Regions from separate parts of the Flavobacterium labens genome, predicted to be linked through region 3. Evidence: riboswitches for the same ligand, from Rfam matches in the RefSeq annotation. Region 3 holds a riboswitch; each other region holds the start of a gene.
What was found. Region 3 has a riboswitch for S-adenosylmethionine ahead of ACNQF8_RS12045 (Na+/H+ antiporter NhaC family protein). Riboswitches for the same ligand answer to the same signal wherever they lie in the genome.
Positions count from the first base shown of each region.

Region 1: it holds a riboswitch for S-adenosylmethionine, as region 3 does, so the genes downstream of both, ACNQF8_RS06315 (alpha/beta fold hydrolase) here and ACNQF8_RS12045 (Na+/H+ antiporter NhaC family protein) in region 3, are expected to answer to the same signal.
Region 2: it holds a riboswitch for S-adenosylmethionine, as region 3 does, so the genes downstream of both, ACNQF8_RS06380 (homocysteine S-methyltransferase family protein) here and ACNQF8_RS12045 (Na+/H+ antiporter NhaC family protein) in region 3, are expected to answer to the same signal.

Region 1 covers NZ_JBLVPL010000001.1:1,447,048-1,449,317, reverse strand. Annotated here, with positions in the region: gene thrA (bifunctional aspartate kinase/homoserine dehydrogenase I) at 1-323, opposite strand, end outside; gene ACNQF8_RS06315 (alpha/beta fold hydrolase) at 342-1,304, opposite strand; SAM riboswitch class I at 1,383-1,520, opposite strand; gene ACNQF8_RS06310 (hypothetical protein) at 1,750-1,959, opposite strand.
Region 2 covers NZ_JBLVPL010000001.1:1,462,055-1,464,324, reverse strand. Annotated here, with positions in the region: gene metH (methionine synthase) at 1-232, opposite strand, end outside; gene ACNQF8_RS06380 (homocysteine S-methyltransferase family protein) at 316-1,317, opposite strand; SAM riboswitch class I at 1,587-1,706, opposite strand; gene ACNQF8_RS06375 (NAD(P)/FAD-dependent oxidoreductase) at 1,799-2,270, opposite strand, start outside.
Region 3 covers NZ_JBLVPL010000005.1:123,703-125,972, reverse strand. Annotated here, with positions in the region: gene sucD (succinate--CoA ligase subunit alpha) at 1-109, shown strand, start outside; gene ACNQF8_RS12050 (hypothetical protein) at 327-749, shown strand; SAM-I-IV-variant riboswitch at 876-972, shown strand; gene ACNQF8_RS12045 (Na+/H+ antiporter NhaC family protein) at 1,027-2,270, shown strand, end outside.

The sequences.
Region 1 (2,270 bases), on a different contig from region 3:
TGGTCTTTTATTTTGTTGCTGTAATCGCCAATTAAACTTACGCCTTCAAATAATTTTTCTAGAACATTGAATTCCTCAGACAAATCTACGTCTTGATAATCGTCTTGTTGGTACTTTTTGAAATCTTCAAAAAGCGGTTTGTAATCTCCGTTTTTAGAAGCAATACTTAAAATTTCTTCCAATTCATCCGTAGCATTTCCTCTTGCTGATACTACAATTGCAATTTCTTCTCCTTGATTTACTTTATCGGTAATAATCGCAATCACTTTATTTATTCCGTCGCCATTCGATAACGATTTACCTCCAAATTTTAATATTTTCATTGTGTTGTGTTTTTTGGCTTAGAATATATCCTGAAGCAAATTGTCTAATTGTTTGTATTCTATCAAAAAAGCGTCATGTCCGTGAATGGAAACTATTTCCTGATAGGTAACATTATTTTTATATTTTTTTAATTCCTCGAAAGTGGCTTTATTTTCATTTGCAGTAAAAAACAAGTCTGAATTGATTCCGATGATATGAATATCAGCTTCAATTTTTGATGTCACTTCTTCGAATGAATTGCTGTTTCTGGTAATATCTATCGTTTTCAACAATTGATTCATCATTTTATAAGACGAAATTTGAAAACGTTTTTGAAGCTTTTTACCATGATGACTCAGCCAGCTTTCTACATTGAAAATGGCTAATTCCTCATTAGTAGTTCTCTGGAATTTTGCAGTAAAAGATTCGGGAGTTCTGTAGCAAAGCATGGCATGAATTCGAGCATCTTCAATAGGTTTTGAAGAATTTTTGAGAATTTGCTCTTGCAAAAAGCAATTGGCAATTAACCAGTCTGTCGATTTCCAATCGGTTGCAATAGGAATTAAATGTTGTGTGATTTTTGGTTCCAATGCAACCAATTCCCAAGCAATTCCTCCGCCAACAGAACCGCCAATAATGGCATAAAGCTGTTTGATTTTAAGAAAATGAATGCCTTCAATAAAAATTCTGGCAATATCTCTGGTATTAAAATCCGAATAATTTTCAATGATAGCATCATCAAAACCATTTCCCGGAACATTAAAAGCCAGTATTGTATATTTATTGGTATCGATGGTTTTGTTTTCACCAATTAAATCATTCCACCAACCTTTGTCTCCCACAACTTGTGAATTTCCAGTCAATGCATGATTTACCAAAACGATTGGAGCTGTATGTAAAGCTGGTCCAAAAACTTGAAAACTTAAGTTTATGGTAGCATAAAAAGCCCCACTTTCGGTGGTGAAATTTTGTAATGTAATAGATGTTGGTTTATTTTCCAATTTCAAATCTTTTATGATTTTTGATTTGTGTCTGGAAATATTAGAAAGAAAGCTAGAAGTGAACTAGAAGAATTCTTTGTGTTATCTTTCCTTTAGATTCTGAAATATCCCGAAGTTTCGGGACAGAATAAAGGTAGAATGCAGCACCTTCTTCGATAAATCGAAGGGTTGCTAAGGCTTCATCGGGTCTAATCCCTCTGCCTTTCTTTATAACATTTCAATACGTTTTTGAACTTAAAGGCACAAATTAACTACTATTTTTTTAAACATCCAAATTTTTATCAAATTGGTTCTAATTGATTTATTGCAAATTGACTTGAAAAAATCATACAGAATCATCATCCCGACAAAAGATAAAACAATATAGCATTGTTTTATCTTTCGTCGAAATCATAATTTGAGATTTACTATCGGCGATTCAAAAGCTAAAATGACTATCCCTTTTTTAAATAAAAAGTTCTTCATTTTCTTTTGAATACATTTGAAACAGTAATGAACTCGGCACTATTTTCTGCGCCAAAGGATCATTTTTTGATATTTCAAATCTTGGATTGGTCAATTCATTTTTTGAATCGTTTTCCTTTTCTGTTTTGGTTCTGATACTAAAGCCTTTTAGTAACCGTAATCTCTTCGGAAAATTTTTTAATGTGCTCATACTATTTGAATTTACGATGTTAGTTTTGTTTTAAATTATTTTTTGATTTCTGAAATGTTTCTATACTTCCAAACTAATCTGAATGAAAAAACCCTTTTAGATACGTATCCAAAAGGGTTTTAAGTTGTGCTATAAACTTATACTTTTGGAATCAACAGACACGAATGCACATAATGGCATTGGCGCAAATCATATTTTTGACTTTAAAATTATTTGTATTCTGGATTTTCAGGTTATTCATTCTATAATTAATCTTGTTATGTTTTCAACTAAATAGATTTCAAAAAAAAAACCTCCCATTTTCTTGGGAG
Region 2 (2,270 bases), on a different contig from region 3:
CCAGCATTCCTTCATCCATATTAATATCGATGATTTGCGCGCCACCTTCTACTTGCTCTTTAGCAATACTGAGTGCTTCTTCGTATTTTTCTTCCTTGATTAATCGAAGGAATTTTCTAGAACCTGTAACATTCGTACGTTCACCAATATTCACAAATACGCTTTCCGGCGTAATGATTAAAGGCTCTAATCCCGATAATACAAGGTTTCTTCTAGTTTCTGCTTGTGCCATTTTTTATTTTTTTGTGCCTCAAAACCAATAATTACAATGAATTCATGGCTATAATTCAGACGCGGTAAAGCGCATCTTTACGTTTACATTGTTGCTGTTGATACTCTTGGTTTGTAATCCTTAGCAATATCTGCAATCAACTTGATGTGTTCTGGCGTTGTTCCGCAACAACCACCTATGATATTTACTAGATTATCGTCTAAATATTCTTTGATGAAAGCTTGCATTTGTTCTGGTGTTTCATCGTACTCTCCAAAAGCGTTTGGCAATCCTGCATTAGGATGTGCCGACACATTGAAGGAAGTATTTTGCGACAAAGTTTGCAAATAGGGCTTCAACAAATCAGCTCCCAAAGCACAATTGAAACCTACGCTCAACAATGGAATGTGTGAAACCGAAACCAAAAAAGCTTCCACGGTTTGTCCTGAAAGTGTTCTTCCTGATGCATCGGTAATGGTTCCGGAAACCATGATTGGAATGTCGATATTGCGTTCGTCTTTGACTTCTTCGATGGCGAAAAGTGCTGCTTTTGCGTTTAACGTGTCGAAAATAGTTTCTACTAAAAGTAAATCACTTCCTCCGTCAATTAAGGCTTCTACTTGTTGCTTGTAAGCAATACGCAAATCATCAAAAGTTACGGCTCTGTATCCCGGATCATTTACATCTGGTGACATGCTTGCCGTTCTGTTTGTTGGTCCTATTGACCCGGCTACAAAACGAGGTTTGTCTGGATTTTTGGCTGTAAATTCATCGGCTACTTCACGGGCAATTCGTGCCGATTCGTAGTTGAGTTCATATACCAAATCTTCGAGATGGTAATCTGCCATTCCAATTGTAGTTCCTGAGAAAGTATTGGTTTCAACGATATCCGCTCCTGCTTCAAAATAAGCTGCATGAACTGCTTTGATAGCTTGTGGTTGCGTAAGTGATAATAAATCGTTATTCCCTTTTAAAGAATGTGGAAAATCTTTGAATCGTTCTCCTCTAAAATCTTCCTCTGAAAAATTGTAACGTTGCAACATGGTTCCCATAGCTCCATCGAGTACGAGTATGTTTTTTTTAATTGCTTCTTGAATTGTTGACATCTTTTGTTTTATTCTCGCCAATACTAAGTATTAAGCGCTTATTATTAATTACAAAAGTTCACTATTTTAACTCTTTAGCCCCGATTGAAGCGATATCCTTTTTTTTCTGGTCCCGACGGTTCGGGACAGAAAAAAAGATATAGCGGAAAGCGGGAACGGTATTGGCAAAAAAAACGCCAAATGTTCGCTCCTGATACTGAAATTAATTCATCAGGCTAAAAATATATGTTGTCAAGAAAAGGTTTGAGAAATACTAAGTGAGTATTCGTGTGTTATCTATCTTAAATACTGAAATTGGTTCAGTACAAAGTAGAATGTAGCACCTTCTTTAAAGATAAAGGGTTGCTAAGGTTTCATTGGGTCTTTCCCTCCGCCTTTCGTGATAACTTTCAATAAATATATGAACAGTGCAAAGTAAAGACATAGCGCTAATACTTGCAAGTATTAGCGCTATATTTTTTAACTAGTTTGTGCTAAGTTGTTAAACTATGGCTTTCACAACGGCTTTTGGAGCTTCTTTACGAGTTCCGTCAAATCCGTCAACACCTGAAACTGTAGTATATTTCAATACATATTTCTTACCTGGATTGATGATTTGGTAGGCTGCCTGACACATTAATGTTGCTTCATGGAATCCACAAAGAATCAATTTTAATTTGCCTGGATATGTATTTACGTCACCAATAGCGAAAATTCCAGGAATATTCGTTTGGTAATCCAATGCATTATTTACTTTGATTGCATTTTTTTCAATGTCTAATCCCCAGTCTCCGATAGGACCTAATTTTGGTGTTAATCCAAAAAGCGGAATAAAATAATCCGTAGCAATAGTTCTGTGCGCTCCATTTTCTTCAATATCAATTGATTCTAAATGCTCGGCTCCGTTTAAACCAACTACTTCTGCCGGTGTAATCATTTTTATTTTTCCTGAGTTCTTCAATTCCTGTACTTTT
Region 3 (2,270 bases):
TTCTGACGATACTGCTGAAGCTAAAAAACAAATCATGAGAGAATGTGGAATTCACGTTGTAGATTCTCCAGCTGAAATTGGTAAAAAAGTAAAAGAAGTTTTAGGTTAATCTAAACTCTTATTAAATATTTCTAGAAGCCTCACAATTTGTGGGGCTTTTTTATTATTAATTGAATTAAAGAAATATCTTTGCACTTTATTAAATATTTCTGTTTTTGCAGATTCAATTGTAATAAGAACAAACATAAACGAATGGTTTCTAATGGACCTCACGATTTTGTGGGGTATTTTTTTGTCGAAGCCAGTTCAAATTAAAATAAAATAATATGTACAAAGAGTTAAAAAATTTCAAAGTTACCAATCAGTTTTTATTTACTACAGAAGATAGTTTAGCAGAAGTTTGCAACGCATCAGAAGGTTCTGGAGTGTTTTTAGTGTATTCAGTAGGTGATGAAAAAGAGCTAATTATGGTTGGTTCTACTGGAACTGTTCAAAATAATGGAACTTTGAAAATTAAAAATGGTGGTTTGAAAGATAAAATTGTTGAAGGACACCAATTTGCAAAAACAGGAAGAAAATATTCTTGGCCAGCACAAATGAAAATTGAAGATATCAGCACACTTGAAGTGGTTTGGTATGAAACATTTAATGATAAAACTAAAGTGATTCCAACATTCGTAGAAGGGCAAGTTTTACAAAACTTCCTTGACGAAAATGGAAGGTTGCCAAAATGGAATGTAGCTTTCTAATTATTTAAAGACTGTTTTTCAATATCTTACTTATAATTGCGTCACATTTTTATGTGGCGCTTTTTTTGTTTTATTATTTTTTTGAATGAAATTCAAAATATTTCATAAATAATTAATTACTTTTGCACCCGTTATCACGAATCCTTCAATAGGATAGCAACCTGCAACAACAAGCAAGGTGCTAAAACGATAAGCCAAATCCTTTGGAAAAAATGTTGTTTACATTCCCATATTTAGCTTCGTTTTTCGTCATAATTTTTAATTTAAAATTATTTTTATGACTTTATTTTCAAAAGAAAAAGGAAATGCCTTTGCCTTGATTCCTTTATTTGTTTTTATTTTTACCTTTTTGGGAGCAGGAATTATTTTGAATGATTTTTATGCTTTCCCATCTCCAGTAGCTGTTCTAGTTGGTATAATTGCTGCTTTTTTATTATTCAAATCCTCAACTGAGGATAAAGTTGCTACGCTAATCGCAGGTTGTGGCGAAAGTAAAATTATGACCATGTGTTTAATTTACTTGCTAGCGGGAGCGTTTGCAGTGGTTAGTAAAGCGATGGGCGGAGTTGATGCAGTTGTGAATCTTGGGATAAATACTATTGATGTTGCTTACTTTCCGTTAGGAATTTTCTTGATTGCTTCTTTTTTATCAACTGCTACAGGAACTTCAGTAGGTGCAATTGTTGCGATTGGTCCAATAGCTGTCGCATTAGCTGATAAAAGTGGCGCCTCATTACCGCTTATATCTGGCGCTTTATTGGGTGGTTCTATGTTAGGTGACAATCTTTCCATGATTTCTGATACTACTATTGCAGCAACGCAATCATTAGGATGTGATCTAAAAGATAAGTTTAAAATCAACTTGTTCATTGCCTTTCCTGCTGCAGTTTTGACAATTTTAGTTTTCTTTTATCTTGGTTTAAACTCGGATATTGTGACTGTTGCCATTGCAAAAAGTGATTTTTCCTGGATTGCAATTGTACCTTATATTTTAGTAATCGTATTGGCTGTTGTGGGTGTTAATGTATTTTCAACATTGCTTATTGGTACTTTATTAGCAGGTATAATTGGATATTTTAGTGGTTCATTTACGCTAATGGAGTTTACGCAAAAGATATATGAAGGCTTTACCAGTATGACTGATATTTTCTTATTGTCAATGCTAACTGGAGGTTTAGCAGCTATGGTAGATAAAGCGGGTGGAATAACCTATTTATTAGTTCAAATTAAAAAACTAATTAAAAGTAAAAAATCGGCTCAAGCGGGAATTGGCGCTATAGTAGGTTTTGCAAATTTAGCGATAGCCAACAACACGGTTTCTATTGTAATTACGGGACCTATTGCTAAAGAAATTAACGATGAGTACAATTTAAATCCTAAAAAGACAGCTGCAATTCTTGATATTTTTTCATGTGTAATTCAAGGGGTTTTACCGTATGGTGCTCAAATATTGCTTATCTTGAGCTACGCCAATGGCAAATTGAATTTCTTTGATTTAATTAGTAATGCCTGGTATCATTT